Linked DNA regions of Cytobacillus luteolus. The protein of the gene in region 1 binds, or shares a complex with, the protein of each later gene. Links are inferred from orthologs where the notes say so. Each region holds a gene or a part of one and is shown on either strand. Other genes may lie near its edges. The genes, in order: J2Z26_RS17795 and J2Z26_RS16260.

Region 1 (16,565 bases):
CCATTTTATGGATCCGTTTATCAAAATAATAATCGGCTGTAACAATATAAGGATAAAGACTAATTAGGTCTCCACCGTGACGTCTTTTCCACACCTTTGCCTCTTCCGTAAACCCTTTTTCACCGGCTAAAATAGCCCCGGCTAGTCCACCAATTCCCTTATAAAATGATACATAAACACTATCAAAAAGATCACAAATCTGGGCAGCCGTTTTGTTGTAGTATGGTAAAATCTCAAAAAGTCTTGCTCCATCTAGCTGTAGTTTAATTCCATTTTCACGACAGAATTGAGAAATAGAAACAAGAGTTTCATAGTCAGGTAACTGACCGCCAATCTCTCGCTGCGGTAACTCTAACAATAAACAGGCTATATTCTCGTTCATATTTAAGACATCATCTAATTCTATAACTCTAGTCTTGTCAGCTAGAAGGATTGGCTCAATATGATGTAGCTTTCTTAGTCCATCTTCTTCATGTATCTCTAGATGAGATAAGGGATGATACGCAACCTTGTTTATCCCTTTTTGGTCACACCAAATTCGTAATGCGATCTGTTGGGCCATCGTACCGCTTGGAAAAAACACTGCCGTTTCTTTACCTAAATAAGCAGCCATTTTATTTTCAAAGGCTTCAATAAAGTTACCCGTTCCGTACAAATCACTTTCTTCCTGACTGCTCACAGCCTCAAATGCCTCTTTCAACACATCAACATTCCTTGTACCATGACCACCTAATTGATATTTTGTTGCTTTAAATGCTTCTATTAAAGAATTACTGCTCATCGTACTATTTCCCCTTTCTCGATTATACTCACTTTATCACTTTAACGCACCGGGGGTCAGGCCCCGATAGACTAAAAATCTTTCATTTTGGTTTTGTTGATAGTATCCTTCAACCTGAATTTCGTTTTTTAGCTCAAAAGAGGTTTGGTTTTCTAAGTAGTAGATATAATCTTCAGATGGATAATATAAGACTATCTCGACCTCACGAGGTGATTTTTCCATTGATACTAAAATATTAGAGATTACCTTCATAAATACCTTTATTGAAAACGGGTTAAAAAAATAAAATCGGTTATCAGTAGGTTCTATCTCGTACTCCTCTGCATAACTGTTGTGGATTAGTGAGATTGCCTTTGTACTAAGGGTTCTGTGACGTTTTGAATAATTCTTCAAATTAGCACTAGCTTCTTCATAAAAAGTTGAGTTCATCTCAACGCCCTTTACCACTGCCCCACTTGTATAATGAAGGAAGAATAGCAGCCTTCCTTTTCCGCAACCAAAATCTACAATTTGATCACTTTTGTTCACATCATATCTTTCTATTAACTGCTCTAACGCTTCATACGGTGTTGGCTCATACGGATGATAATGTATAGATTGATTCGACTTTTTTTGATTATCCCTCGTGCGTATATTTAACAATTTTTCATAGTAATGTTCTTTCATCTTATTACTCCTACTTTAAGGTCGGTTACTTACAATCATAGCCTATTTTATGAAAATATAAAAAGAGAGGCGGTACCTATCACTAGGCCCACCTCCCTCTAACTCGTATAAGCTACTTAACTCTAAACGAGTTTTGCTACAACTTTATTTCCCTCTTGCTTTTGTTCTGTGGTATCCTCTGCCTGTGTAGCTCGTTTTATAAAAAATGCTAAAATCAATGCCACCACAGCAATAATTGACGATACTAAGAAAGAGTAATTGATACCATTTAACATAGCCTGCATTGCAATTTGTTGCTGCAGTTCAGTTGTTACTGCCCCAGTAGCTTCTGCAGATAATTTTAAAGTCTGAGATTCAGTTCGAGTAGACATAACCGTAACTAATAAAGCAGTACCAATCGCACCTGAAACTTGATTAAGCGTGTTATTCATAGCCGTTCCGTGCGGGTAAAATCGTGTTGGCAACTGATTTAGTCCGTTGGTTGAAACAGGCATGAATACCATTGACATACCAAACATTCGTAATGCATGAAGCATCATTAAATACGTATATGGCGTTTCAAATGTTAATCGACTAAAATAAAAGGTTGTTACAGTCATAATGGTCAAACCGGTTATCGCTAAAATTTTTCCGCCAAATTTATCAAATAATCTTCCAGTGATGGGAGACATCACTGCCATTAATAACGCTCCTGGAAGCATCAGCAATCCTGCATCCAAAGGTGAAATTCCTCTTAATGTTTGAACATAGATAGGAATTAAAAGCATTCCCGAAAACATTGCCATATTTACAACCATCGAAATGGCTGAGGATAACGCAAACATTGGGTACTTATATATTCCGAAGTTAAGCATAGGTTTCTCAAGTTGGGATTGACGTAAAATAAACCATACTAATGAGGTTGCCCCAATAATAATCGTTGCATATACTTGTGGACTGTCCCACCCCTTACTACCAGCGGAACTAAATCCATACAATAGACCTCCAAAACCTACACTTGATAAAAGAAGTGAAAACAGATCTAAACGTAAATGCACTTTCTCTTTTTTATCCTTTAGTAAAAATAAACCTAATAAAAATACAGAGACAGCAATTGGCGTGACAAAATGGAAAAGCATTCTCCAGTGATAATGCTCCACAATCCAGCCTGACAATGTAGGACCAATGGCAGGTGCAGCCATCATAATTAAGCCAAAAACACCCATTGCCGTTCCTCTTTTTTCAATTGGAAAACTCACTAACATTACATTCATTAATAACGGCATCATGATTGCCGTACCTGATGCTTGAACCATGCGCCCGGTTAACAGTAACGGAAATATATGAGCACTTCCTGCGATAATCGTTCCAGCTGCAAATAGCCCCATGGCAACTAAAAACAAGCGTCTTACTGAATATTTTTGAATTAAATATGCCGTTGTTGGAATCATAATTCCATTCACTAACATAAAACCTGTTGTAAGCCATTGGACAGTGGCAGCATCAACCTTTAAATCTGCCATTATAGACGGTAATGCTATATTTAATAAAGTATTATTTAAAAATGCTATAAAAGCGCCGACCATTAATACAGCTAAAATGCCATATGGAGGGCGACTTGTTTGATTAATTGGTTGATCCATTTCGTTCCTCCTGTAGACTATCAGTCTAATAAATTATACTATTGTTCCACACTCATATATTATACCATGAGTACAATTATTGCAATTGGTAATATCCCCTTTACTAAAAGGTTTGTATTAAGGAATTAATTGATGTACTATAATTTTTAGACAGGCAGTCTAGTTAAAGTAAGGGTGAGGATATGAACGATAAAAAGAAGCACGTTATAAAAATGGCACATCAACTTTTTATTGAAAAGGGCTTTCAAGCCACTTCAATTCAAGACATATTAGACTATAGTGGAATTGCGAAAGGCACATTTTATAATTACTTTTCATCCAAAAATGAATTATTAATGGAGCTTCTAAAAACCATCTATCGAAAAATGGAGCAAGACCGAAATGAGTTGTTACTAGGTCAAGATCCCGCAAACCTAGAAATCTTTATTAAACAAATTGAATTACAAATGGAAACCAACCGAACTAAAAAACTGGTTGCTCTATTTGAAGAGGTTAATTTTTCAGATGATAAAGACTTAAAAAACTTTATTATTAAAGGACAATTAAGAATAATCCGATGGTTTTATCGACGATTTATAGATATCTTTGGAGAAAATAAAAAACCTTACTTATTAGACTGTGCAATTATGTTTAATGGGATTATATATCAAAATATGAGATATTCATCCATGGCTTATGATTCAAATAGTAGTATTCACAAGGTTGTTCAATATAGCGTTAACAGGATTGTAAAGGTTATCGAAGAAGTGTCACAAGCAGGAGAACAACTAATTGACCCAGAAGTGCTAACTAGGTGGTTTCCTGACGAACAACTAGAACACCCATACCAGCATAGGCTATATAATACTGTTCTAAAACTAAAAGCATCATTAACAAAACAGGATACACAAGCTAAATATCATGAGTTATTAGATTTTATTCAAAGTGAGCTGACCAATTCAAAGCAACCACGAATCTTCCTAATCGAAAGTGCCTTTGAAGCAATCAAAAACAGCGAAACACCCTTCAACGAAAATGCACTTAAACAACTAGAACAATTAATCAAAGAATACAAATAAAGTGGGGCCTGACCCCCGGCGCGTTAAAGCTTTAACGCACCGGGGGTCAGGCCCCTTTTGTCATATTTTAATAGCTATAATAGTACATTTTTTTCATAGCGCGAATAGCTTCTAAGGTCTCTTGTGTATCTGAACATATCTCGGTTAGTGGGGTTCCATTGACTAATGGAGTTTTATCATACACTTTTTTGACTTCTACCCCTACAGCTCCAACAGTGTCTTCCTCGTGAATTGACACCTTTTCTGGGTACCATAGGATAATGGAAAGAATCTTATTTACCGCTTCTATGTTAGCATTTTGAAGTAATTGAAGAAGTTCATTATTTGTCAGTGATTGAATAGACTGCAAATCCACCTCTTTTTCACTAGCAAATATAGAAATAGCTTTTGCTAGCATTGAATCAAGTGCCAGTGAAATTGGTTTTAGGAAGGTCCTATGATCTTCGTAGATAGCCCCGATAATGTGCTTACTTGTATCTAGGTTCGCTTCAACATACTGATGGTTAAAAGAAAGGTTTTTAAAGATGGTTGCAGGGTGTTCCTTAATCTTCCCTAACATATAAGCATCTCTCAAAAAACTATCCAAATGGTCTGCACTTAAATACGGTGTTTTATGTGATAAGGGGGAATCATTATCCAGAATTTCAATGATTCTATTTGGATCATAACCGTACTTGTTTAGGATCGTTGAAATTTCTTGTCCTCTAATATTTTCCTCTGTAATCGTATGATGATTGAAACCAAGTGTTCTTTCAACAGCATGCGAAAATGGAAGGTGACCAATATCATGAAGAAGTGCTGCTATCCGCAATTCTTCCTCCTTTGGAAAAAAGGTCGAGACAATTGCCCAAACTCCGATTGTATGTTCAAATCTTGTATGTTTTGCTGAGGTTATTAGTGACCCGGTTCCGTAATGAGATAGAAATTTTAACCTTCGAAAAGCTTTACTCTCAAGAAGTTCTACCTCACAAGGAAATGGTCTGATACTAGTTTGATAGAAAGGCTCGATGAATTCTTTCGGTTCTTTAAAAACATATACCATACAAAAACACTCCTTTAGAAAAATAAAAAGCCAGCTCCATATCTGCAAAAGATACGAAACCGGCCCATTTAATTGAAATGAGGGTGATAGCAACCACGGTTTATCAGTTCGTGAATAAAAACCATATTTATACATCTAAATTATACAAACTTTCCCAACTGAGTCAAGCGTTTTTTACAGGACCATTTCATGGGGCCTGACCCCCAGCACGTTAAAGTGATAAAGCGGTCAGCTTTTTCAATTGGGTACATATTATTTTGCATTTTTCTGACTTTTGCCTTTTAATAAGAGTAAAGAGCCTAGAGAGGAAGACAATTATGCAAAAGACAATCTTTAACTTTTCAGCTAAGGATGGTAAGAGTATATATGCAAAGAAGTGGGTTTCAGAAGATGAACCTAAAGCGATTGTGCAAATTGCTCATGGTATGGCTGAGCATATTGACCGCTATCATGAGTTTGCTTCATTCTTAGTAAGTCATGGGATTTACGTGTTTGGGAATGATCACAGAGGGCATGGGCAAACCGAAACTCGTGATTCTGACCGCGGGTATTTTGCCGATGAGAATGGGTATGAAATCATTGTAGAAGATATGAAAGCGTTGACCTACCTTATTAAACAGGATTATCCTACTACTCCCATCTTTCTGTTGGGCCATAGTATGGGTTCATTTCTATCTAGACGATACATTCAACTGTATGGTGACCTAGTAGCAGGAGTTATCTTTTCCGCAACAGGTGGACATCCTGGTTTCCTTGGAAAGGTAGGCCATTATCTAGCCGTACGTGAAGCCAGAAAACACGGTAGACGAACACCTAGTAGTAAGATGAACGCTTTAACCTTTGGCAGCTACAATAAAGCTTTCAAACCTAATCGTACGGAATTTGATTGGTTAAGTCGCGACGAAAAAGAAGTGGATAAGTATATTAGTGATCCTTTAGCAGGTGGTGTTTTCTCAGCAGGTTTTTTTGAGGACTTTCTCAAGGCCCTGAACTCACTATATGATGAGGATGATAAAATACCAAAGCAACTTCCTGTCTGTTTTCTAGCAGGAGACAAAGACCCAGTTGGGAAAAATACAAAAGGCGTATTACAAAGCTATAATCAACTAAAATCTGCTGGATTGAAGGATGTAACCTATAAATTTTATCCTGAAGCTAGACATGAAATCCTAAATGAAATTAATAAACAAGAGGTCTACGATGATATTCTAAACTGGATAAATAACCACTTATAAACTACCACCTGACCCCCACTACGTTAGCACTTTAACGTAGTGGGGGTCAGGCCCCTTTCGACATATTTGGGTTATTTATTGAATAGGTTGGTGTTAGAAAGGGAGGTTATTTTTGATGCCAAACTATTCTAAGTCTTGTTTACCTGGATTAACACCGTATCAAGTAAAAGAAGGAGAGACTATATATCAAATTGTTCAACAGTTTCGAATACCTTTAGAAGCAATTAAGGATGCCAATCCAACTGTAGATGTGGAAGAACTTGCTGTTGGTGAGACAATATGTCTACCCAGACAGGAGAATTTTCCGTCCTGCTCAAACGGAAAATTCTACTTCATTCAGGAAGGTGACTCTTACTACCGAATTGCCCACTATTTTTCTATTCCATTAGACTATTTACTCCAGGCAAACCCCAATACAAACCCGAACAATTTACAAATAGGGCAAGCTATCTGTGTTCCAACTGAATCTCCCTTTGCATATTGTCCACCTGGCACAACTCCTTATCAACTTAAACAAGGAGATAGCTTTTATAAGCTTTCCCAAGTGTTTAATGTTTCTCTCGAATCCATTATTCAACTTAATCCACAAGCGAACCCTTTTCAATTAACAATTGGGCAGTATGTCTGTCTACCATTTGATTGGAAGTATTTCTTTGACCAATCTCACCGTATTGCTTTTATGCATCCAAGAGGTTGGAGCAAAGTGTATACTTCCCCAATTAGGTATGAAGGAGAATCTGGTTATTTTGAAGTATCCAGTATAATAGCAGCTCCTCCTTCGGAACCAAGTAATGTTGCTCCTTTGAAGGAGGTATGTGAGAGCTATGCTCACGATAAATTTGACTCATATGGTTCTAACCCTGAAATTGTAGATATGACAATCGATGGGCAACAAGCATGCTTAATATTGCCTTCTAGTGATCAATCAGATGATTATAATAATAAAGCATCACTAATTGTTAAATTTCCGAAACCCTATGTAATTGGCGATTCACTTAGTCACTATTTGTTTATAGTAGCTAATAAAAAGAAGATTCGTGGTATTGCAAACACAATGAAGCTACTCAATGTTGAAAAAGATCAAACACTTTCTAAAACACAAGCTGAAAATCTAGTAAGAAGAGCATTAGGTTTGGCCAATCATCCAGAAGTCTATATAAAGTATGATCATACAGTAAATGATCAATATTTAATTCATGTTTTTGATATAGTTGATAACCACACAGCAACCAGAGGATGGTACCTCGTTCATCCAATGACAGGCGCAATTACTAACTATATGTAATAAACAGGGGCCTGACCCCCGCTGCGCTAAAGCTTTAAAGCGCCGGGGGTCAGGCCCCATTTGACACATTTGACATTTTTATTTCAGGGTTACAGTCAACACTTCCGTTTCTCCCGCTCGCCCTGTGTCTGTAGTGTTCTTTTCTAAGTTCCCTACGACCTCGTCTGTATTGGTTATGATCATTGGTGTAATGGTACTTGCTGCTTTTTCTTTGATTATATTCAAGTCAAATGCGATAAGCTTGTCTCCTCGCACTACTTTGTCACCAGCCTGAACAAAGCTTTCAAAGCCTTCTCCATTTAAGGTTACTGTCTCTAATCCAATATGGATTAGAATTTCTAAGCCGGATTTTGTTTTGATTCCAACGGCATGTTTTGTAGGAAACACTTGGACAATTTCACCATCAACTGGTGAAACAACCTGTCCGTCTGCTGGTTCAATGGCAATTCCTTCACCCATCATTTTTTGCGAGAAGACAGGATCTGGAACTTCTGTTATATCAAGAACTCGTCCGTTTATTGGTGATGTAATATGTTCAACAACTGGCTCACTGCTTTTTCCGAAAAGCTTCTTTAACATATAATCACTCCTTATTTTTTCAAATGAAATACAATCGACTCATACGGACGCAAGAGGATTTCTTTCCATTCTTCCGATGAATCATCATAATTTGAAAGTAACCTCTCACCGCTAAATCCTTCTATATCTACATTCTCTGGCAGTTTAAACATTGTTTCTCGACCATAGAAATTATTGACCACAAGCAATTTCTCATTCTCAGAACTGCGTACATAAGCAAAAATCGTATCATCATTCTCTAGAATTAGCTGATAATCTCCATCAATGATGATATTGTACTTTTTTCTAAGACTAACTAGTTTTTGATAGTGATAAAAAATAGAATTCTTATCTTCCAGTGCTTTTTCCGCATTTACTTCTTTATAATTACCCGCAACGTTTATCCATGGAGACCCAGTCGTAAAACCTGCATTTTCATTAGTATTCCATTGCACTGGTGTCCGAGAGTTGTCTCTTGATTTCTGTTTAAGGATCTCAATAATCTCTTCCTCACGCATACCTTCTTGCTTTTTTATATTAAAAATATTTAAGGATTCCACATCACGGTAATCATCAATTGTATCAAACTTTGGGTCAGTCATCCCAAACTCTTCACCTTGATAGATGTAGGGTGTTCCTTGCATCATATGGATGGTAGTAGCTAGCATCTTTGCTGATTCTTTATGGTATGTACCATCGTCACCAAATCTTGATACAACACGTGGTTGGTCATGATTACACCAAAATAACGCATTCCACCCAGAGCCCTTATGCATTTCTACCTGCCAAGTTGAAAGGATTTTTTTCAATGCTAAAAAATCAAACTCAGCCTTTGTCCACTTTTCTCCGTTTGGATAATCCACTTTTAAGTGATGGAAGTTAAAAGTCATATTTAGTTCGTTTCGCTCTGGATTGGTATATTTAATACAATTTTCAATTGTTGTAGAAGACATTTCGCCGACCGTCATGATGTCATACTTTGAAAACACTTCCTCATTCATCTCACGGAAAAATTCATGCACTCTTGGTCCATCGGTATAAAATTTTCTTCCATCACCTGGAGGTACTGAACCATCATCATTAGGGAAATCTTGGTCTTTTGAAATTAAGTTAATAACATCTAACCGGAACCCATCGACTCCCTTTTTAAGCCAGAAGTGCATCATTTCATAAACAGTATGACGTACCTTTTCATTTTCCCAATTTAAATCAGCCTGAGTTACATCAAATAGATGCAAGTAATACTGTCCAGTCGTTTCATCATACTCCCAAGCAGACCCGCCGAACTTAGACGCCCAGTTAGTAGGTGGATTACCATCTTCGCCGTCTTTCCAAAAATAAAAGTCTCGATATGGATTATCTCTAGAAGACATAGATTGATGAAACCACTCGTGCTCAGTGGAAGTGTGATTTACCACAATGTCCATTATTATTTTCATTTCCCGTTTATGAGCTTCATCTAACATTCGGTCAAAGTCTTCCATTGAACCATATTCTTCATAAATCGAATAATAATCACTAATATCATAGCCATTATCTCTTTGCGGAGATTTGTAAATTGGGGTCAACCATAAAACATCGACCCCAAGCTCCTTTAAGTAATCCAACTTTTCAATGATACCTTGAATATCTCCAACACCATTCCCTGTCGTGTCATTAAAGCTTTTAGGATAAATTTGATAAACAACAGATTTCTTCCACCATGGATGTGTCAATTTAAATTGCACCTACTTCTTCTTTTGATAAAATTAACGAGTTTTCCCTAAACGCTTATATGCATTTTCACCCATTTTTGTTTTTGCTAAAATAAATGTTAATACAATTGGTACAACGATAGCTACAAGCATAGCCAATGCGAACAGAAGCATATCCTGAACTTGAATTGATAAAATACCAGGAATTCCCCCTACACCAATTGAGTTCGCCATTACACCAGAACCTACTGATATGATGGCCGCAATCATTGAGCCAACCATTGCTGCTAGAAACGGGAAAGCATACTTTAGGTTAATACCAAACATAGCTGGCTCTGTTACTCCTAAATAACAGGAGATTGCCGCAGGAACTGAAACCTGTTGTTCTTTTTCATCTTTTCTATTCAAGAAAATCATGGCAACAACTGCAGATCCTTGGGCAATATTTGATAATGCAATCATTGGCCAAAGGTTGGTTCCGCCAAATTCACTCATTAGCTGAAGGTCAATTGCATTTGTCATATGATGTAGACCAGTAATAACTAATGGAGCATAAGCGAAACCGAATAATGCAGCAAATAACCATCCAAACGAAGATGTTAGACCTGAGTAGACTACATCAGAAATCCATGATCCTATTGCCCATCCGATTGGTCCTAACACAACGTGTGCTATTAAGACAGCAGGAACTAGAGCAAAAAACGGAACAAAAATCATAGATATGACGTTTGGAATCACTTTACGCAATCCAAGCTCTAAGTAAGAAAGTACAAAACCTGCTAAAATCGCCGGAATTACTTGTGCCTGATACCCTATCATCTGAACTTGAGCAAACCCAAAATCCCACACAGGTATATTCTCGGCTCCAGCAACGCCATATGCATTTAACAATTGTGGAGAAACAAGTGTAATCCCTAAAACGATACCTAATATTTGAGTTGTTCCCATTTTACGTGAGATTGCCCATGTAATACCAACTGGTAAGAAGTGAAATATCGCTTCACCAATCAACCATAAAAATGCATGAGCACCTGCCCAGAATTGTGAAACTTCGACTAATGTTTTAGTTCCACCATCGAGCATTTTGATTTCACCGATTACATTTCTAAAACCTAGGATTAGACCCCCAACAACTAATGCTGGAATTAATGGAGTAAAAATGTCTGCTAAATGTGAAACCATTCTTTGTAACACGTTCATATTCTGTTTTGCAGCAACTTTGGCATCATCTTTCGAAGCTGTGTCTCCTACGCCTGCAATCTTCGAAAATTCATTATAAAACGTCGCAACCTCATTGCCGATAATAACCTGAAATTGTCCTGCTTGAGTAAAAGTACCCTTAACGAGCCCAATATTCTCAACGGCCTTAACATCTGCCTTGCTTTGGTCTTTTAAAACAAACCTCATTCTAGTTGCACAGTGGGTAACAACCGAAATATTGTCTCTACCACCCACATGCTCTAGCAATTCCTTTGCCGAGTCAGTATATTTGCCCATAATTTTATATCTTCCTCCAATCTATCTCTAATAAATTTTGTTCTCATAGTTGCATATTCATTATTTTCTTACGCCAACCTTATTATTATTCATAACAAAAAGGGGCCTGACCCCCGGCACGTTAAAGCTTTAACGCGCCGGGGGTCAGGCCCCAAAATTCACATAGTATCTAGTTGGCCAAATACATCAACTACTACTTTTTCTAATTCATCTATTAACCTGAATTCTTCCTTCTGAGGTGCTAACACTTTCACAATACTTGAGTAATACCAATGTTGTTGGCTTTTACCTCGGTTAAAACGATTCCATACATCCTCTCCATTTGTTTCAATATCTTCTTTTATGCTCTTTAGATTATGTAATTTATCAGCCACTATAACTTTTATTTCATCCAATTCCGCATTCTTTAAGTGCTCAATGGTATGCTTTTTTCTTTCCTCCCAGGATAAGCTTTTATCCTGCTCAGAAGCAGCACGAACTAGACTTGTAACTTTAGATCCAAATAAGTTTGTCAAATCCTCATAAGTTACATCTGTATCCTCAACTGTATCATGAAGGATTCCTGCTGCAATGATTTCATCTGAACACTTCTCCTTTTGTAGTAACATTCCTACTGCAAACGGATGTGTTATATATGGAATGTCTGTTAATTTTCTAGTCTGACCAGCATGAGCTTTTGCTGCGATTACAATCGCTTTATCAATCAAATTCATTTATCTATGCCTCCTTACAAATATATTAATTGAAGAAACTCCTTTTTTATTCAACATATAATTATAGTATTACCATTTTAAAGGAGGTGTCCACTTTGATCCATACAATAAAGCCCGGAGAGACCCTTAATCAGATAGCAAGAGATTATCGCACCCCACTCGCCTCAATCATTACAGCAAACCCTTCAATCAATCCAAATATCATCTATCCCGGTCAAACCATTGTGATTCCAGGCTATCCATCTCCAGATACGATCCCATTTACAATAGATGTATCTATCAACAACCGAAAACTAACCTTATTTAAAAATGGCGTTTTCCAAAAACAATATCCAATTGCAGTCGGAAGAATCTTACACGGTACGCCTGTAGGTAGCTATATCATTATTAACAAAGCTCCCAATCCCGGCGGTCCATTCGGTACAATGTGGATGAGTCTTTCAAAACAGCATTATGGAATTCATGGAACCAATGACCCAAGTTCCATTGGAAAAGCTGTTTCTAAAGGATGTATTCGCATGTATAACCGTGATGTTGAAGAACTTGCGAGAACCATTCCTATTGGAACCCGTGTAAATATCCATTCTTAACAATGTATGAATAAAATCCTTTTGGGAGACGTTATAAGAAAAAAGGAGTCGTTCCTATGAGGATTATTCTTCTTATGGTGGTTCTTCTTTTCTCAAGCTTTATGTCCAATGCAGCAGCAAATGTAGATAACACAAAGAAAGTTTTAGCAATTGTAATTGATGATTTTGGGAATAACATGAAGGGTACTGAAGATATGCTTGCTCTTCCAATTCCTCTAACAGTGGCTATTATGCCACATATGACAACAACCGAACGTGATGCGAAATTAGCCCACTCAAGAGGTCATGAGGTAATTATTCATCTTCCAATGGAGCCTAAGAGAGGCAAGAAAAGCTGGCTGGGTCCTGGTGCAATTACAACAGACTTAAGTGACGAGGAAATTCGAAAAAGAGTGGAAGCAGCAATAGAAAACGTTCCATATGCGGTAGGCATGAATCATCATATGGGTTCAAAGGTAACTGAAAACGAACGAATCATGAGAATTGTTTTAGAAGTCTGTAAAGAAAAAGGTCTTTATTATTTAGACAGCAAAACAGCTGGTAAAAGTGTGATTCCCAAGATTGCAGCAGAGCTATCCGTTCCCTATTTAGAAAACAACATGTTCTTTGATCACCAATATTCAAGTAAGCATATTTATAAGCAAGCTTCAGTTATTGTAAAAAAACTTGAGGACCGCAGTCCGTTAATTGCGATTGGCCATGTTGGAATTACTGGAGATAATGTTGTTGGTGCAATTAAGGCAAACATTCCTGAATATGAAAAACATGCTGAAATTGTATTACTATCTGAACTAATTCCAAATTCTGTTCCATTATATTAATAGATCCAACATAAAAAATTCGCCAAGTAACATACTCGGCGAATTTTTTTATAACGATAATCTATATAACTGTTCCCGCTACTTTAGGCACTCTTTTCGCTTCTCCGTATTCAGGGTGAACCTTACGAACAACAGAACTCCTTGCCAAGAATAAAACCACACCAATTAGCAATAGTGATGAAGTTAACAGAATCCACTGCGGTGGAAATACATCATATAGGAATCCATAAATGACCATTCCTAGTGGCATAAGAGCCATAGCCATTGTTTCTAAAATTGAAAAGACACGTCCTTTAAAGTCATCATCAATTTCCTTTTGCATCAGTACTTGTAAAGGTGTATTCACAATCATTACCGTCACTCCAAAGCTAAACATGATGGTTGCATAATAGATAAATGTTAGTAGACTTGATAATTCGACCACTAAAGGTATTCCAATTGCCGCCATTAGTAAACCTAATCCGATGATGCCACGCTTTGAAACCAAGAAAGGATACTTTACTTCTTTTCCCATTGAGAAGTAAATCGACATTAGTAACATCCCAACAGCAAAAGCACCTTGTGTAAGACCGAAAGCTTGAGAATCCATTTTCATTTTTTCAATTAAAATAAAAGAATAACCTACCTCAAAGGCTCCAAATAAGAAATTGATTAATAAGGATATCCAAATCATAGTCATTACGAGCTTTTGTAATTTTAAATAGTTCACTCCTGCTTTTAGACCTTGCCACATTGACTCTTTTTGTTGCCCATCTTCTTTTTGTGCTCTATTAGCAAAGAGGTTAAAGTCCATTGTAGCCTCAAGGATAACAGCAACAATTGATGCACAAATATAAATGATAAGGAAGGTCGACATAGAAACCGCACCATATAGTAAACCACCTACTGCCGGGCTTGCAATTGCAGCAAATGAAATAGACATTTGATTTAATGACATTGCCCGTTGAATTCTATCTTTATCAATCAAACCGGTAATCGATGCAGTAAATGTCACACCAGAAAACATTGATGTTAATGAAAGGACGCAAGTTGTTATATATATTGCTAGTAATGATAGCCCTGAGGTAAGAGTAACTGCTAATAACGTTATGATTGTTACTGTTGTTGCAATTTGTGAGATGATAACAATCTTTTTCCGCGAATATTTATCTGCTACATAACCTGCAATCGGAGAAGCTAATGTTCTTGGCAAGATATTGCATATTAAGTTGGTAGCGAAACTTGTTGCAGAGCCTGTTAATTGCAAAATATAAAAACTGATTGCGAAAGTATACACTTGTGCTCCAAATGTAGAAATAAGCTTACTTATCGTAAACGTATACAGATGATAAGTTGCTTTTTTTAACTTTAATGTTTGATCCATCGGATAACACCTTCCAAAAGTTTAATTTAATTAAACAAATTATATCATCTTCCGTTCTTCCATTTCAACAAAAAGTTTAATATAATTAAACTAATTAGATTTTAGGAGTGAAATGCACAATTATGCTGGGAGAAAAAATACGAAAACTACGTAAACAGAAAAAACTAACCTTAGAACAGCTTGCAGGATCTGAACTTACTAAGGGTATGCTCAGTTTAATTGAAAATAATAAAGCAAAGCCTTCAATGGAAAGTCTAGAATATATTGCGAGTCGACTCGGAGTAGCTATATCAGATTTAATGGGAGAAACAAGTATCCAGGAAACTAGAGAACTATTGGAAAAAGCTGAGGCTTTAATAAATTTGGACTTTGAAAACAATAAGGACAAGTTTAAAGAATTAATTATGTTAATTGAACCATATACACCTAAGCTTTCTCATGGATATGAATCAGCTAGACTGTTAGATATATATAGTCGAAGCCTTTTTCATGAACAGAAAAGTGGCTGGAAGGAACTCGTACAACAGGTTTCAACAATGTATGATGAAATGAATTTAACTGCTAGACGTGCCTCTATCGGAATATTTAATGCTCTTGAAAAATTTTATGAGCACCGCTACTCAGAATCACTGGCGATTTTTATAAATGAACGTAAAGAGGTCGAAGCTAAACATGCCTTTATTGACCCTATGACACGTCTAGACTTTGACTATTATGAAGCAATACTGTACTTCGCGGTGGGTAATGCAGATGCCGCTTCAAAGGTTATTGAAAATGCACTGAGTTATTCAAAGGAGAAAAGAATCTTTTACCTAATTGATGAATTATACCGTATTGCGGCTGCACATTCGATGATGTCTAACGATAAGGAAAAAACGGATTACTTCTTAACTAAGTTAAAGCAATATGGAGAATTTGTTGAAGATTTTAAACCTCTCTTTTTCTATAAATTATTTAAGCTCATGTCTCTAACTTTTGAACAGCATAAATATGGACTAGCTCTGGAATTGATAAATGAGTATTCAGAGGATTTTGCCCTGGTGGAGCAGTTCGGACCTTGGCTTTATATTGAAAAGGGAAAGGCCTTATATGGTTTAGGGCACTATCAAGAGGCGATCGAAAATATCGAAAAGAGTGAAATTCCTCACTATATACATCATCCTTTCGACTTGTCGATTTTCTATATAAAACACGCTTATAAAGCACTGGCATATCTAGCTTTAGAGGATCATTCAAAAGCTTTGCTAACAGCAGAAACAGCGGTTACACTATTCGAACCTTTGCCGGATTCATCTTTTAAGCAATTTTCAAATGAAGTCTACAATAAAATCGTGGAGACACAAAAAAAGGCCTGATTATCAGGTCTTTTAGTTCTTAAGAATATTCTTTCACTATTGTTCTTGCTGCATAATATCCACTTAAACATGATGACAGTGTTCCTGGGCCCGGAAAAACATGTTCCCCCACAATATAAAATTGAGGTAGCTTTGAACGCACTCCCCTAGGCTTCCTAATTGCATTTTTTACAGTTAACGGAAAACCACCGACCCCTGATTTACCAATAAACTTCTCATAAGTTAACGGAGAACCAGCTTCGAAATACTTTAGCTTTTCCTTCACAGGTATTACATGCTCAACCT
Region 2 (16,652 bases), on another replicon or contig:
GCTTCATCTGTTTTATGTACTTCTTTTCCTAACAGTTCACTTAAACGTCCAGCCACTGCTGTTAAGCGCATTTCCTCAACAACCTCACCCTTGGGACGTCCTAGATGACTAGCTAATATTACCTTCGCGCCTTTTTCAGTTAAAAACTGAATGGTAGGAAGTGCTGCGCGGATTCTTGTATCATCTGAAACTGCGCCATCTTTCATCGGAACATTAAAATCAACACGGCAAAATACTCGTTTTCCATTTACTTCGATATCTCTAACCGATTTTTTGTTCATTTAATACCCTCCGTTTCCATATTGTTTGTTCAAGAAGGAGGACAAAAAGAGCCGAGAAGTTCGAGGAAGTGCAGCCTCCGAGCACCAGAGCGTATGCTTATAATACGTGAGGAGTGGAGGAGCAAGCTGACGAAGAAATTCGACAGTTATTTTTCCCGGACTTTTTGAACAACCTCTAATACTTAAAAATAGGAGAGGGGTATCTGCCCCTCTCCCCTTTGTTTAACACCAACATCTATTATAGTATTAGTTTGGTTAATATACCAAGAAAATCCAAGGCTATTTTTCGACAGAAGAACGATCTTATAAACCTTTTGAAGCGATATAGTCAACAAGGTCAACTACACGGTGAGAATATCCACTTTCGTTATCATACCAAGAAATAACTTTAACCATGCTTCCTTCCATTACCATTGTAGATAATGCATCGATTGTTGAAGAAGCTGGGCTACCGTTGTAGTCACTTGATACTAATGGCTCTTCGCTATAGTAAAGGATTCCTTTTAACTCATTTTCAGAAGCTGCTTTAAATGCTGCATTCACATCTTCAGCTGTAACATCTGTGTTAAGCTCAGCAACAAGGTCAACTAATGAAACGTTAGGAGTTGGTACACGCATTGCTCCACCATTTAGTTTTCCTTTTAATTCTGGAAGAACTAATGAAACTGCTTTTGCTGCCCCAGTTGAAGTTGGGATAATATTTTCTGCAGCGGCACGAGCACGACGATAGTCTTTATGTGGTAAATCTAGAATTTGTTGGTCATTTGTGTATGAGTGAACAGTTGTCATCATTCCACGTTTAATACCGAATTTATCATTAAGTACCTTTGCAAATGGTGCTAAACAGTTTGTAGTACAAGATGCATTCGAGATAACGTGATGGTTAGCTGCATCATAATTTTCATGGTTTACACCCATTACAATTGTGATATCTTCATCTGACGCAGGAGCTGAGATGATTACCTTTTTAGCACCAGCTTCTAAATGTTTAGCTGCATCTGAACGCTTTGTAAAACGACCAGTTGATTCAATAACTACATCAACACCAAGGTCTCCCCAACCTAATAAAGCTGGATCACGTTCTGCTTTAACTAAAATTTCTTTCCCATTTACCACTAGGTTTGTGCCATTAACAGATACTTCAGCATCAAGTTTGCCGTGAACTGTATCATATTTTAATAGATGTGCAAGCATGTTAGCATCGGTTAAATCATTTACAGCCACAACATCAATGTTTGGGTTGTTTAAAGCTGCACGAAATACGATACGACCAATACGACCAAAACCGTTAATACCTACTTTAATTGCCATTTTAAAATTTCCTCCTTTAGTTGACTAAACATTAATAATTTTAAGTATGTGATTCTACCAATTGATTGGCAGCACCTTCATCTGTAATTAAAATGGAATGAGGCGCTTGCTTCATGTATGATTCAATTGCCTTAGCCTTTGAAGCACCACCCGCAACCGCAATAACATGTTCAATTTTGTCTAAATGCTCAAGCTGAATACCAATCGTTTGAACCTTATGAACAACAATACCCTCTTGGTTAAAATAATAACCAAATGCCTCGGCAACTCCATGTGACGCTATGATTTTCTGTACATCCTCTGGAGAGGTTTTTCTACGTTCTGCCATTGTTATAGCATCTCCAATACCATGAACAACAATACTTGAGGACTTAATTAGATCAAGGACATCTTGGATAGAGGGTTCTGCTACAAAAGATTGATAGGCATCAGGACTTACAACATCTGGTACATGTAAAAGTCGGTAATTACCTACTGCCTTCTCTGCCATTTTTGCGCAGATTGTATTTGCTTGATTTTCAACATGTTCACCTAAACCACCACGGGCTGGCACGAAGAGCATATCGCGATTTTTAAAATCGGCAGTCATCATCTCAGCTACAGCAGCAAGGGTTGTTCCACCTGTTACAGCAATGATATTTCTATCTGTTAGGTACTCCTTCATCCTTGTAATAGTAGCTCTTCCCATTTCTTTTTTTACCCAAGGGAAAACATCACTATCTCCTGAAACAACGATAACATCTCTTAGTTTTAATTTTTTCTTCAGTTTTGATTCCAAAACTTTTAAACCAGATACTTCTTTCATCAATTCCTCTAGTTGAAGAAACAAAATCGTTCCTTCTTCTGTTAGACTCATACCGGATGAACCTATATCGATAAGGTCTTGATCTTTCAAAAATTGAACTTCGGCCCGAAGAATTCGTTCAGTAAGTTCAAGACTTGTAGATAAGCTTCTTCTTCCAATAGGTTGCATCAACCGTATGTATTTCAGGATATTGTAACGCTTCTGCATAACTTCAAGTAAATCAGGTAACAATTTACTTTGAATCTCAAGAATTGACTTCACTGAAATTTCCCCTTTTTACCAGACGGGACATTTTATGTCCCTATATGACATATTATGTCCCACTAGTCGTAAAAAAAATCACTGAAGGCTACTTCATCAATGATTTCTATCTTTACAAGTATATTCTATCAGTAGTAAAAACGTTATTCAATAGGCGTTTTATCAAGTAAACGCTTTCTTATTGAATCTTTATCGACAATTCCATAAGTAATCTCTTCACCATCAATTTCAACGACTGGAATCATGATTTGATATTTCTCTAACAGGACATCATCCTGATATATATCAACTTCTTCAATTGTTATAGGAAATTCTTCCCCTAATTTCTCAAGAACTACTTTTGCTTTCATACAAAGAGGACAATCTAGTTTTGAATACATGATGATTTTTGTTTTTTCCAAGTGAAACACATCCTAACATTAATCATATCTTTTTCTTTGTGAAGAGGATAGAATCCCAAGTTGATCACGATATTTTGCAATGGTTCGTCTTGAAACCACTATGTTATGCTCATCTTTTAATATTTCCACAATTTTCTGGTCGGATAATGGTTTCTTTTTATCTTCTTCTGAAACGATTTTTTCAATCATTTCCTTAACCCCTGCTGAAGATGTTTCTTCACCTGAATTGGCTGTTTGGATTGCACTACTAAAAAAAGACTTCATTTCCACTACGCCATAAGGAGTCTGAACATACTTATCACGACATGTACGACTAACAGTTGATTCATGTACATCGATCGCGTCAGCAACTTCCTTCATCGTAAGGGGTCTTAAATAGGTAGTCCCTTTTAAAAAATAATCAGGTTGTCTTTGAATAATTTCATTCATAACATGTAAGATTGTCTGTTTTCGTTGCTCTAGACTTTTTATAATCCATTGACATTGTTGTGCCTTTTCTTTTAAGTACGAACGGGCTTGTGCATCGTTTACTGTTTCCAGCGAGTTATAATACTGGAGATTAAGTGAGACCTTAGGTAACAACTCATCATGTAAGTTAATTTCAATATTCCCATTTTCTACAGTGACAGAAAGATCAGGAGTAATGTAATCTTGTTTCCCGTCATAAAAGGCATTACCCGGACGAGGGTTCAGTGTAACGATAAGATCACTAACCTCCTGGATTGTTTTTAAATCATAAGAAGTTTGCTTCGAAAGCTCTCTCCATGATTTGGAGGCGAATAAGTCAAAATGATTACTAATTATATCTTCAGCAGATCGATGTCTATTAGGAAGTCTTTTAAGTTGAAGCAGTAAAGATTCCTTCACACTTCTAGCTCCAACTCCTGCAGGATCTAAATTTTTTATTAAATTCAATGTATTTTCCACTAACTCTTCAGTTATAGAAAGATTTGCAGCAATTTCATCACTGTCCATTGTTAAATATCCATTATGGTCTAATAAATCAATGATATATTCAGCGATTTTACGCTGATATGGCTCTAGTTTAATTAAAGACACCTGTTCACTTAAGTGTTGATGTAAGGTTTTTTGGTGTAAGTCGACAAAATCTAAGGGATTCATTCTTTCTGCTCTTTTTAATGGTGCTTTCTTCTTACTATATAAATTAGCTTCTGCGCCAGAAATTTCGATTAGTGGGTTTTCAAGGGTCTGCTCCTGTAAAAATTCAGACAGCTCGAGTGAAGAATATTGTAGTAACGTAATAGCTTGTGTTAATTCTTTTGTCATTGTTAACTTTAGTGACTGTTGTTGAAATAACCCTACTCTCATATTCATTCACACCCCTCCTCACTGTATGCCCTTTCAAAAGCCATTTGTATCTTATTTTACATCATCCTCCTTGTATGGTGAATGGCAAATTGTTGGGAATGACTTTTCGTATGTATTTTTTAAAACGAGAGATAGATGCTAATTGTAAGGGGGGATGTAATTATGAGAAAAAATGAAGTTATATACGCTGGTCCATTGACAGGAACACTAGCAGAGGCAAAAGAAAAAGGATTTAGCGAAGAATTCGGTGAGGAATTTGACCCAATCCAGCAAATGTGGCGTGTGAATCCAGTTGATGAAGCAGACTACGATGGTACAATTGGATATAAAGATGCATAACAAAAAACAAAAACCGTCTTACCTCTAAAAAGGTAAAACGGTTATTTTTACGCCCTCGACAGGATTCGAACCCACCCTAAGAGAACCGGAATCTCTTGTGCTATCCACTACACTACGAGGGCATTACAATAAATGTAAACACTGCATTCATCATTATAAGTTAGATTTATTTCCATTGCAAGACATTTTAAAGGGTTAAAAAATCACAATCAAGGGTATCATGGTGATTGTGGTTTTACTTTTTACATATAATTTACTAAGGTCCTTTGAGTACTGTTTTGATTTGTAACTTTATTATTTATATGAGTGGATTGGAGCGGAAGGCACTTGACTCCTGCGGGAGATGAGGAAAGGTCGAGACCCCACAGGCGGCAACGCCGAGGAGGCTCGACTTCCTCCCCGCGGAAAGCAAGTGCCTGAAGCGCAAAGGAACGGGCAAGATACAATTTGCATATTAAAAAGAGGTAATAACTACCCCTCAGTAGAAATAGGATAGTGGTAGCAAGACCTTTCGTTTGACCTTAGTTGACCTTAGTTGTATGATAAACATATACATATTTGAAGAACTAATTAAAGGAGGAACAATTTACATGAACTTAATACCTACAGTCATTGAACAAACAAACCGTGGCGAACGCGCATACGATATCTACTCACGTCTTTTAAAAGACCGTATTATTATGTTAGGTAGCGCAATTGACGATAATGTTGCAAACTCAATCGTTTCTCAATTATTATTCCTAGCTGCAGAAGATCCAGAAAAAGATATCTCACTTTACATCAATAGCCCAGGTGGATCTATCACAGCTGGTATGGCTATTTATGACACAATGCAGTTTATCAAGCCAAAAGTGTCTACAATTTGTATCGGTATGGCAGCTTCTATGGGAGCTTTCCTATTAGCAGCTGGTGAAAAAGGAAAACGTTTTGCACTTCCTAACAGTGAAGTAATGATTCACCAACCACTTGGTGGAGCACAAGGGCAAGCAACTGAAATTGAAATTGCAGCTAAACGTATTCTATTCTTACGTGATAAGCTTAATACAATCCTTTCAGAGCGTACAGGTCAGCCATTAGAAGTGATTGAGCGTGATACAGAGCGCGATAACTTTATGACTGCTGAAAAAGCTCTTGATTATGGACTAATTGATCAAGTGTTAACAAGAAAGCCTGATGAAGGTCCTGCTAGTAAATAAAAGTATAAGATGAGGAAGGTGTCCCTTAGTTTGTAGGGACACCTTTTTTGTGTGGTGATTGGGATTTGGATTTCGACTCGTTCTTTTATTTCTCGCTCAACCTGTCCCAATCACCTCTGGATTCGGACTCGTTCCTGCATTCACTCGCTCAACCTGTACGAATCACCTCTGGATTCAGACTCGTTCCTGTACTCCTTCACTCAACCTGTCCGAATCAGCCTTGAATTCAGACTCGTTCCTGTTCTCCATCACTCAACCTGCCCCAATCAGCCTCGAATTCAGATTCGTTCCTGTACTCCATCACTCAACCTGTCCGAATCAACCAGGGAACAGACTCGTTCTTGCATTTTAGGTGAACAAAAAAAGGCCCCCTCACTTAACCGTGATTGGCCTTTCCTCATTTATCCTTCTTGTTGTACAAATGTTGCTAAAGCTTCTAAAGCTTCTGCTTCATCATTACCATCAGCAGCTAACGTAATTGTAGCTCTAGAGCCGACTGCTAAGCTCATTAGACCCATGATACTTTTCGCATTTACCTTTTTGCCATCTTTCTCTAGGAAAATATCTGAAGAATACTTATTTGCCTCTTGAACGAAAAGGGCAGCTGGACGCGCCTGTAAACCTGTTTTTAATAATACCTCTACTTGTTTTTCAACCATTGTGAATTCCTCCTCTATTTTTTTGTTTTTTAGTTATCTGAAATCGGATGTCCGGCACGTATTTTATCTGCTATTTCGTCAATCTTCCGCAAGCGGTGATTGATTCCTGATTTACTGATTTTTCCTGTTGAAACCATTTCTCCGAGTTCTTTTAAAGTGACATCAGCATAATTAACACGAAGCTCTGCAATTTCACGAAGCTTCTCTGGCAATGCAGTTAGACCAACAGTTGATTCTATGAATCGAATATTTTCAACCTGTCGCAGTGCAGCACCAATCGTTTTATTTAAATTGGCTGTCTCACAGTTTACAAGACGGTTCACGGAATTTCTCATATCGCGAACAATTCTTATATCTTCAAAGCGAAGCAATGCACTATGAGCCCCAATTATATTCAAAAATTCAGTAATTCTTTCTGCTTCTTTAAGATAAGTAATATACCCTTTTTTGCGCTCTAGTGTTTTTGCATTTAAGCCAAAAGAATTCATTAATTCACACAAGGATTCAATATGTTCTTTGTAGAGTGAGAAAATTTCTAGATGATAAGACGATGTTTCTGGGTTATTAACAGAACCGCCTGCTAAAAATGCCCCTCGTAGATAGGAACGTTTACAGCACTTTTTAGCAATGAGCTCCTTTGAAATATCATATAAAAACGAAAAGCCCTCATCGCTGTTAACGATCTTTAAATCTTCTAGAATTTCCTGTGCGCGCTCTACAAGGCGAACGATATAAACATTATTTTTTTTCAGTCTCATCTTTTTACGAACAAGTAGCTCAATTGTTACACTGTATTCTGCTTTTAATAATGTATATATTCTACGGGCAATTGCTGCATTTTCCGTTTGAATATCTAGGACTAGTTTTCTATTCGAAAAGGAGAGTGAGCCATTCATTCGAATTAAAGCAGATAGTTCAGCATGAACACAGCAAGGCTTTAATTGTATATTTGTAAGTTCTTTCTTTGTCTCTGATGCAAATGACACAACATCACCCCCGTGTAGATGGTTAGAAAGTGCATCCGTTTGCACTTTTTATTATAAATGATTTCGTAAATTAATTCCCCTCTAAAACACGGGCTGAATCAACTAATTTATATAAGATTGAAGCTACTTTGGACGTATCATGACGTATCACTTCGTCTTCGTAACTAATAATATTGCCATGGATGATTTCAAGGCCTAGTTCAGAAAGGCGCTGCAGGTCGTAATCAACGGATTGTGCAAGCTCTTTTGCATATTTCGCCTTAATTTTATCAGGAATTCCTTCATCATTCACTAAAATCATATCAAGAAATGATGTATTCATATGTTGATATAAGGCTTTTACATGATCACTTGCTGTGTAATTTAAGGTCTCACCAGCCTGAGTCATCACGTTACATATATAAACCTTTTTTGCTTTAGCTTTTATGACTTCTTCTCCGATTTTTGGCACTAGTAAGTTTGGAAGAATACTTGTATATAGACTACCAGGACCAATAATAATCAAGTCAGCTTCGCGGATCGCTGACAAGGTTTCATTCACTGGTTCAATGTCTTGAGGTGTTAGAAAGACTCGTTTAATTTCCTTACCTGAGTATGGAATTTTTGACTCCCCAGAAACAACTGTTCCATCTTCCATTTCGGCATGTAATATAACACTTCTGTTTGCAGCAGGTAACACTCGTCCTCGTACGTTTAACACCTTGCTCATCTCACTTATAGCATGTACGAAATCACCTGTAATTGTTGTCATTGCTGCTAGAATTAGATTGCCAAGTGAATGCCCAGACAACCCACTTCCATTTTTAAATCGATGCTGAAACAACTCTTCAACTAAGGGTTCTACATCTGACAATGCCGCTATTACATTCCGTATATCCCCAGGTGGAGGAATATCCATCTCATCACGAAGTCTACCAGAGCTGCCACCATCATCCGCAACGGTTACAATCGCAGTAATATCGAGAGGATACTTTTTTAACCCTCTAAGTAAAACGGAAAGCCCTGTTCCCCCACCGATTATGACAATTCTAGGTTGTTTTGCTTTCTTCATAGCTATTCCTTCCTCTTATCAATATCGCGATGAGAGACAATGGTTTTGTATTCATTCGAAAAATATTTACCGAGATATTCAGCAAGTGTTACAGAGCGGTGCTGTCCACCAGTGCAACCTATTGCGATAACTAACTGACTCTTTCCTTCTCGCTTGTAGTAAGGAAGCATAAAGGCCAATAAATCAATTAATTTTTCAGCAAATTTTTGAGTTTCTCCCCATTTTAAAACATAAGATGATACTTCTTCATCAAGTCCTGTTTTCGGTCTAAGTGTATCGATATAGTGAGGATTCGGTAAAAATCTCACATCGAAAACTAGGTCGGCATCAATAGGAATGCCATATTTAAATCCAAATGAAAAGACATTCACCGAGAAAGTCTGAGAAGAATGTGTTGAAAACTGCTTAAGAATTTTCTCACGTAGCTCTCTTGGTTTTAGGTTAGACGTATCATATATTAATTGTGCTCTACCCTTTAACTCCTCAAGAACTTCTCTCTCATTCTCAATTCCTGTTAGTGGTGAACCGTTATTTGCCAACGGGTGAGAGCGACGAGTTTCTTTATAACGACTTACTAAAATAGAGTCTTTTGCATCCAAAAATAGGATCTGTGGGGTAATCCATGATTTTTCAGTGATATCATCTAGTGCTTCAAAAAGACTCTCAAAGAATTCTCTTCCACGCAAGTCCATCACTAATGCTACTTTATTCATTTTACTTCCTGACTCTTTCATAAGCTCTAAAAACTTAGGAAGTAAAGAAGGTGGTAAATTATCTACACAAAAGTAGCCAAGGTCTTCAAAACTTTGAATAGCAACTGTTTTTCCAGCCCCGGACATTCCTGTGATTATCACTAATTGAATATCACTTGTAGAACCTGTACTCATTATTTTACCTCCAATATACAAGATATAGTTAACTAGGATCTAAGCGATAGGCAAGTAGTTCAAAATTGGGGGTATAAGTAAAGGTTCCGTAAATCGTACCACTCCCCTTAATTAAGTAGTCAATGATATGAAAATCACCTGGTGCCATCGGAAGATCGCTCACCTTATCAATTTCATGCCAAGAAACCTTTCCCTCTTCAGATTCATCCACATTTTCCCCATCATATTCTGATGCATAGAAAGTGAACATCATCCATTCGGAAACGATTTCCTCTTGGTCTTTAATAATAAAAGTAAAAATCCCCTTTATTGTAGGATTTTTTAAATATATTCCTGTTTCTTCTCGATATTCTCTTACACACGAATCTTTAACAGATTCTCCTTGCTCCATTTTCCCACCCGGTGCTACCCACCAGCCTCTGCTTGGTTTTTGAAGTAGAAGAACTTTATTGTCTTTCACAAGAACGCAGTTAGTCACCCTTTGCACACATTTCACCCCGAGTCGAACAGCTAGGTGCTGTATATATATGTATTTACCTATCCCGCTGCATGTAAATGAAAGCATTATCATTTATTATACTATTTAAAGTAATGTGTAACAATGAACAAGATATGTATAAAAAATTTTTGTAATGTAATATTCTAAAAGTTTATTACGAATTAGTTTTGTTTAGGTTTCACGTTTCATAGCGTTTTCATGATAAACATGTCCATTGTCCTATTTTTCAGTACTTTTTATATAAAAAAGGGGCACAGGAAAGGGAACCTGTGCCTAACAAGTATCTAATATATAAAAGGGGGTCAATTACTTAACCTCATCATACTAGAAAAATATTTCATGCGTGTTACAACAGAGTTAAATAGTAGTTACTTTTTTATGAAGGACGAGTTTACATTGACACATACCCGTTGAGTTCAGCGGAAGGTACTCGCTTTCCGCGGGCGGTCCGGGGAGCCTCCTCGTCGCTTTGCTCCTGTGGGGTCTCCCCTGCCCCTCACTCCCGCAGGAGTCTCGTACCTTCCGCTGAACTCAACAAGCTTCAAAAAATATAAAGCTTTACTATTGCAAATAAAAAAGTGCCAGGAGCTCCTGACACTTCTTATTATTGACGCTCTTTTAGTTTTTCCATTAGTGATTCGATATAGTGTTGGGCGCTTTGGGCTGCGATGCTTCCGTCGCCTGTTGCGGTTACGATTTGGCGAAGTGTTTTTTCGCGGATGTCTCCTGCTGCAAAAATTCCTTCGACTCTTGTTTCCATTTGGTCGTTTGTCTCGATATAACCGTTTGCATTTGTAATTCCAAGACCTTCGAATGGCTTAGAAAGTGGAACCATTCCAACGTAGATAAAAACACCATCTGCGCTAAATTCTCGTTCTTCTCCAGTTTTAGCATCTGTTAAAATAACGCTACCGACTTTTCCATCTTTATCTTTGATTTCTTTCACTGTTGTATTCCAAATAAAATCAACTTTTTCATTGTCAAATGCTCGTTTTTGAAGAATCTTCTGAGCGCGTAGTTCATCACGACGGTGAACAATTGTTACTTTTGTCGCAAAACGAGTTAGGTAAACACCTTCCTCAACCGCAGAGTCTCCTCCACCAACAACGACTAGTTCTTTTCCTTTAAAGAATGCCCCATCACAAACTGCACAGTAAGAAACACCGCGTCCGCCAAGTTCTTTTTCACCTGGTGCACCTAGCTTTTTATACTCAGCACCTGTTGTGATAATTATAGCGCGTGCTTTATATTGTTTACTTCCAGCAATAACTGTTTTATATTCTTCTCCATCAATAACTTCCTTAATATCTCCGTATGCATATTCAGCACCAAACTTCTTCGCATGCTCAAACATTTTTGTGGAAAGATCAGGACCTAAGATATGATCAAACCCAGGGTAGTTTTCTACTTCCTCTGTATTTGCCATTTGTCCACCAGGTACTCCACGTTCAAGCATTAGGGTAGAAAGATTCGCACGAGATGTATAAACAGCAGCAGTCATACCAGCAGGACCAGCACCTGCAATGATAACATCATAAATTTTTTCTTCAGACATTGTATTGACACTCCTTCAATGCAAATAATAACGTAAATTGTTACTCTCGATTCATACATACAAAATATAGTGTATCCAACTACTATCCTATAAAAACAAGTAATAAAACGCCACAAATTTGCTCACACAAAAGCGTAAGCGCATCGATCAGCCCCGACAAGCAAATGTTCTGTGACAGAAAAAGTCTGCACTTCGACTTTTTATGGTACAGGTTATTTGACCTCGAGGGGCTAGGCGCTGGAGCTGGACGTAGTCATAAAAAATACCCCTTGGTCAGGGGCATTCTATACCTCAAATAAGCTTTGCACGATTTTTACATACTTACTTAAGGTTGATTGAGAGATCTCATATTTTTCACTTATGTGTTTTTTTGTAGTGGGCTGTTGTTGGAGTGTTCTCCACACAAACTCTGAAGCTGCAGCCCATGCCAAGGTATTTGATAATGAATATTCCTCATTCATTAACTGGTCGTAGAGCATGAACCAAGTTAGATATAATTCCTCAAGAAATTCATCTGTACCTTGATTATGTTTAAAAAGGGAGTCTGCTACTTTATATCCATCTTCTATATATACTGGTCCTTTGAAGATTGATTTTTTGTTAAAGGAATGCCAAACAAATTCTGCAAATTCTTTTTCAAGAGTAGAGTACAGCTGATTTTCCTTTAAATCAATACATGAGACCGGGCTATTGGATTTACTTGCAAGAAATAATCCATAAAGACGTTCTTCAATAAAGTCACCCTGTAACCATTTATCGTGTGGATGACTGATGGTTAGTAAAGAATTTGGTCGGTCCCCAGACCAAGGCTCTGTTCCTTTTTTATCAGGATTATCCTCAATTACTCGCTTCCATGCATTTTCAGCGATTGAGATGTTCCCTGTAAAGTATGCAGAATAAGCAAGCCAATAATAAAACGTTTCGTCACCATCAAATCCTTGTCTTTGCAGCGTTCTTAACCATTTAAAAGCCAAATCATAACGGCCAATCAGACCAAAGGTTGCACCTAATTTATAACGATGTTCAACTAAGATTGGATAGATACACTCAAGTTTTTTCGTAAGCTCTTTTACCTTCCTGTTTTTTCTTTGATAGTAAAGGAAGACAAGCATATTACAAAGTGCGTGAAGATTTCCTGGATTTTTAGCCAACACTTCCTCTAGCAAGCGCGATGCAGTAGCGATTTCTCCGGTATAAAAATGCGCTAGTGCCAGGTTATTATATGCTGACCAGAATTCAGGATATTCTTGTGTGATTTCATTTAATAGCTCAATCGCCTCCTGGAGATTACCTGTCTCCAAAAGTTCACGAGCTTGCTCTTGTTTTAAAATCAATTCATCTTCTACTTCGAAATCTATATCGTCATCTGCTGATTCAATGGATAGTAAGTCTAGCAGGTCTTCTGTATCTTCGACAAATTCACCATCTGGATCGTGTTTCAAGTACATTGTTGCATATTTGTTTGATTCTTGAAACAAGCCTAAATGGGCATAGTTATTCGCCATAAAGTACATACACTCTGTCATATCACTATCAATCTCATTAAGTATGGTTGCATGTAGTTTATTAGATTGTTGATAATTTCCAAGGTCCGTAAGTACAACTGCTAATTGGCATAGAAACATGGGGTCTCTAGGCTCTAACTGAATGGCTCTTTGTAAGTATTTTCTGGCACTGTTTAGGTCGCGTTTGCGATACGCTTTAAGGCCTTTATTAAAATAATACTCACCAGTTTGCACAAACGGTAATATTAGGGCAGTCTGTTGAACTTCAGTATATGTGCGTTTTCCCATTTGTTCCTCCAGTTTCTATAATCTCACCGAAGGTAGTATAACACATAGCTAAGGCGATACATAGTAGTAGATTGGAATTGGTGGTTAGTTTTCTAAAAAGATAAATTGGTAGTTTACACTTTATGTTGAATTCAGTAGGATGAAATAGGGTGATAGAATAATGAAGAAAATAGGAATTGGATTTCTCATCTTACTAGGTCTCGGTTTCTTTGCAGTACAGTATGTATGGAAAGAAACTTCTGTCAAAATAATGGATACAGCGCTTGCTCAAACAAAAACCTTACCCGAAATGAAGGAGTTATTGAATGACCCAAGTATACAGGCGCTCCTTAAAGACGAAAAACTTCTTGAAGAAAGCAACCTTCCCTTCACAACTAAAGAAGAAGCCATTAAGGTTGTAACAGGCGCTTTTTCCGCACGTGAAATTGCAAGTATCACCACGATTGTTGCTAATGGTGTCACTGAAGAAGAGAAAGTTGAATTAAAAGAAATGGTCCTGAATAGATTAACACCAGAAGAACTTAACGCACTGATGATACTAGCACTAAAAGAACAACAAAAAGAGCAATAGCTAAGTTATAATAAAATAATAGCAGACTAAATCAAAATGATTTGGTCTGCTATTTTAGATTACTAACTTATTAGCGCCTCTTCTGCAAAGCATCAAGCACTTCATCAAGCGGTAACTTTTGTTCACGAAGTAAGACTAATAGGTGGTAAAGTAGGTCAGCTACTTCCCATTTTAGTTCTTCGGGGTCGCGATTTTTGGCTGCAATAATTACTTCTCCACTTTCCTCGCCGACCTTTTTCAGTATTTTGTCTACGCCTTTTTCAAATAAGTAAGTCGTATAAGAACCCTCTGGCATTTCTGCTTCTCGTGTTGCAATTAGTGCTTCAAGTTCGTTGATGATGGCAAAGCGTTCACTTTCCTTTTGGATTGTCTCCAGCTCTAGTAAGCTATCACTGAAACACGTGTAATTTCCTTTATGACAAGCTGGACCAGCAGGCGTCACCAATACTAAGATTGCATCTTGATCACAATCATAGCGAAGGTCTAAAATTTGTTGCGTGTTGCCTGAGGTTGCACCTTTATGCCAAAGCTCTTGTCTTGAACGGCTATAAAACCACGTTTCTTTTGTTTCAATTGATTTTTTCAACGATTCTTCATTCATATAAGCAAGGGTAAGGACCTCTTTACTGTTCGCATCTTGAACGATTGCTGGAACGAGACCTTTTTCATCAAATTTTATAGAAGCTGTATTCATCTCACAATCATTCCCTTCTCTTTTAAATAGTCCTTTACTTCCTTAACGGATGTTTCTTTATAGTGGAATATACTTGCCGCTAATGCTGCATCTGCTTTCCCTTCCGTAAATGCATCGAAAAAGTGCTCCTTGTTTCCAGCTCCACCTGAAGCAATAACAGGAACCGTAACAGCAGAACTTACTGCTGAAGTTAACGGTAAGTTGAAACCATTTTTTTCTCCATCACTATCCATGCTCGTTAATAAAATTTCACCTGCACCACGTTTAACAGCTTCCTTCGCCCATGCCACAACTTCCCACTCTGTTGCATTCCGACCACCATGTGTATAAACGCGCCACGAACCAAGTGATTCATCGTATTTTGCATCGATTGCAACAACGATACATTGTGAGCCAAAAAAGCGAGAGCCTTCGTTAATCAAGTCGGGATTGAGTAACGCAGCAGTATTTAGGGACACTTTATCCGCACCAGCGCGCAGAATTCGTTTCATATCTTCAAGTGAGTTAATTCCCCCACCTACTGTAAATGGAATCGCTAATTGTGCTGCAACCTGTTCAATGACCTCTACCATTGTTTTACGTCCTTCATGTGAGGCAGATATATCTAGGAATACAAGCTCATCTGCTCTTTCTTCATCATAAAACTTTGCAAGTTCAACCGGATCTCCAGCATCACGAAGTCCAACAAATTGAACCCCTTTTACCACTCTACCGTCTTTCACATCTAAACACGGGATAATTCGTTTTGTAATCATACAGATGACACCTCACGGATAGCCTCGCTTACTGTGAACATGTTCGTATACAGTGCTTTACCTACAATCGCTCCACCAACACCTGATTGTGCGAATTTAGACAGCTGCACTAAGTCAGCAAGTGAACTTACTCCTCCTGAAGCAATCACTTCTTTACCAGTCGCTTCAGCCATTGTCACAACAGCATCAATGTTTGGTCCTGAAAGCATTCCATCTGTAGCGATATCTGTAAAAATAAACGTCTCCGCACCCGCTTGAGCTAGTTCTATCCCTAAGTCTGTTGCCTTAATCGAAGAGGTATTTAACCAACCTTCTGTTGCTACATAGCCATCTTTTGCATCAATTCCGATAGCAATTTTAGCTCCGTATCTCTTTAACATTTCTTTTACAAAGTCAGGATTTGAAATCGCAGCACTTCCTAAAATAACGCGGTCTACCCCGTTTTCTATGTAATAAGCCACATCCTCAAGCGTACGAATTCCGCCACCGATTTGTACCTTAACATTCAGTTTTTTAGCTACCTCAAGTACATATTGATCATTAACACGTTGCCCTTGTTTAGCACCATCAAGGTCAACCATATGTATCCATTCAGCTCCATCACTTGCAAATAGTTGTGCCATTTCAAAAGGTGAGTCACCATAAACAGTCTCTTGATTATAGTCTCCTTGAATTAACCGAACACATTTGCCACCTCTCATATCGATGGCTGGATAAATTGAAAATGAACTCATACTGTTTCCCTCTCTTCAACAATTGCTGCAAAATTCTTTAATATCGATAAGCCGATTTCACTTGATTTTTCCGGGTGAAATTGTGTTCCAAACACATTTCCTTTTCCCACTACGGCCGGAACCTCAACATCATATGAACTACTAGCTAAAATAACATCGTTGTCTTCTGTTTTTACATAATAAGAATGAACAAAGTATACATGTCCTTGTTCAACACCCTCTAATAGAGGTGAATCATTTTTAAATAAAAGTTGATTCCAGCCCATATGTGGAACCTTGTATGCTTCTCCGTTTTCAGTCACTCCAGGAATTCGAATCACTTGCCCTGGTAGCAAAGAAAGACCTTTCGTTAAACCATTCTCTTCACTTTCTTCAAAAAGCAATTGCATTCCAAGACATATGCCAAGCAGTGGTTTACCTTCATTAACATAGTCTTGTATAAACGATGCTAAGCCAGTATTTTTTAAAATCTCCATCGCATCTTTAAACGAACCAACCCCCGGTAAAATGAGGCCCTTCATTTGTTTTAAAACGCTAGGATCTTC

What was found.
Region 2: the proteins of J2Z26_RS17795 (region 1) and J2Z26_RS16260 are in contact, whole or in part, in an NMR structure (PDB 1GGR), measured with the Escherichia coli proteins. The link is inferred for Cytobacillus luteolus from one-to-one orthologs.

Annotation. Positions count from the first base shown.
Region 1 is NZ_JAGGKM010000006.1:207,863-224,427, forward strand. The notes cover bases 6,519-9,426. They hold J2Z26_RS17795 (PTS sugar transporter subunit IIA), read right to left. Parts: upstream 8,269-9,426; coding sequence 7,768-8,268; downstream 6,519-7,767. Other genes in these bases: J2Z26_RS17790 (LysM peptidoglycan-binding domain-containing protein), read left to right, coding at 6,520-7,689; treC (alpha,alpha-phosphotrehalase), read right to left, coding at 8,280-9,426. Outside these bases: J2Z26_RS17760 (threonine aldolase family protein), read right to left, coding at 1-781; J2Z26_RS17765 (methyltransferase), read right to left, coding at 818-1,447; J2Z26_RS17770 (MDR family MFS transporter), read right to left, coding at 1,570-3,069; J2Z26_RS17775 (TetR/AcrR family transcriptional regulator), read left to right, coding at 3,252-4,127; J2Z26_RS17780 (HD domain-containing protein), read right to left, coding at 4,195-5,169; J2Z26_RS17785 (alpha/beta hydrolase), read left to right, coding at 5,487-6,404; more of treC, read right to left, coding at 9,427-9,962; treP (PTS system trehalose-specific EIIBC component), read right to left, coding at 9,996-11,438; J2Z26_RS17810 (HD domain-containing protein), read right to left, coding at 11,597-12,151; J2Z26_RS17815 (L,D-transpeptidase family protein), read left to right, coding at 12,247-12,741; J2Z26_RS17820 (divergent polysaccharide deacetylase family protein), read left to right, coding at 12,798-13,562; J2Z26_RS17825 (MFS transporter), read right to left, coding at 13,624-14,925; J2Z26_RS17830 (helix-turn-helix domain-containing protein), read left to right, coding at 15,048-16,280; J2Z26_RS17835 (phytoene desaturase family protein), read right to left, coding at 16,300-16,565. UniProt on the Escherichia coli protein: The phosphoenolpyruvate-dependent sugar phosphotransferase system (sugar PTS), a major carbohydrate active transport system, catalyzes the phosphorylation of incoming sugar substrates concomitantly with their translocation across the cell membrane.
Region 2 is NZ_JAGGKM010000005.1:357,466-374,117, reverse strand. Bases 4,954-7,948 are described here. They hold J2Z26_RS16260 (HPr family phosphocarrier protein), read right to left. Parts: upstream 6,583-7,948; coding sequence 6,325-6,582; downstream 4,954-6,324. Other genes in these bases: J2Z26_RS16250 (gluconeogenesis factor YvcK family protein), read right to left, coding at 7,639-7,948; whiA (DNA-binding protein WhiA), read right to left, coding at 6,612-7,568; clpP (ATP-dependent Clp endopeptidase proteolytic subunit ClpP), read left to right, coding at 5,318-5,923. In the rest of the region: J2Z26_RS16300 (phosphoglycerate kinase), read right to left, coding at 1-281; gap (type I glyceraldehyde-3-phosphate dehydrogenase), read right to left, coding at 585-1,592; J2Z26_RS16290 (sugar-binding transcriptional regulator), read right to left, coding at 1,633-2,658; J2Z26_RS16285 (glutaredoxin family protein), read right to left, coding at 2,802-3,038; rpoN (RNA polymerase factor sigma-54), read right to left, coding at 3,078-4,394; J2Z26_RS16275 (hypothetical protein), read left to right, coding at 4,551-4,727; more of J2Z26_RS16250, read right to left, coding at 7,949-8,619; RNase adapter RapZ, read right to left, coding at 8,622-9,506; J2Z26_RS16240 (8-oxo-dGTP diphosphatase), read right to left, coding at 9,535-9,993; trxB (thioredoxin-disulfide reductase), read right to left, coding at 10,610-11,560; J2Z26_RS16230 (tetratricopeptide repeat protein), read right to left, coding at 11,845-13,353; J2Z26_RS16225 (hypothetical protein), read left to right, coding at 13,514-13,924; bifunctional phosphoribosyl-AMP cyclohydrolase/phosphoribosyl-ATP diphosphatase HisIE, read right to left, coding at 13,995-14,618; imidazole glycerol phosphate synthase subunit HisF, read right to left, coding at 14,615-15,373; hisA (1-(5-phosphoribosyl)-5-[(5-phosphoribosylamino)methylideneamino]imidazole-4-carboxamide isomerase), read right to left, coding at 15,370-16,107; imidazole glycerol phosphate synthase subunit HisH, read right to left, coding at 16,104-16,652.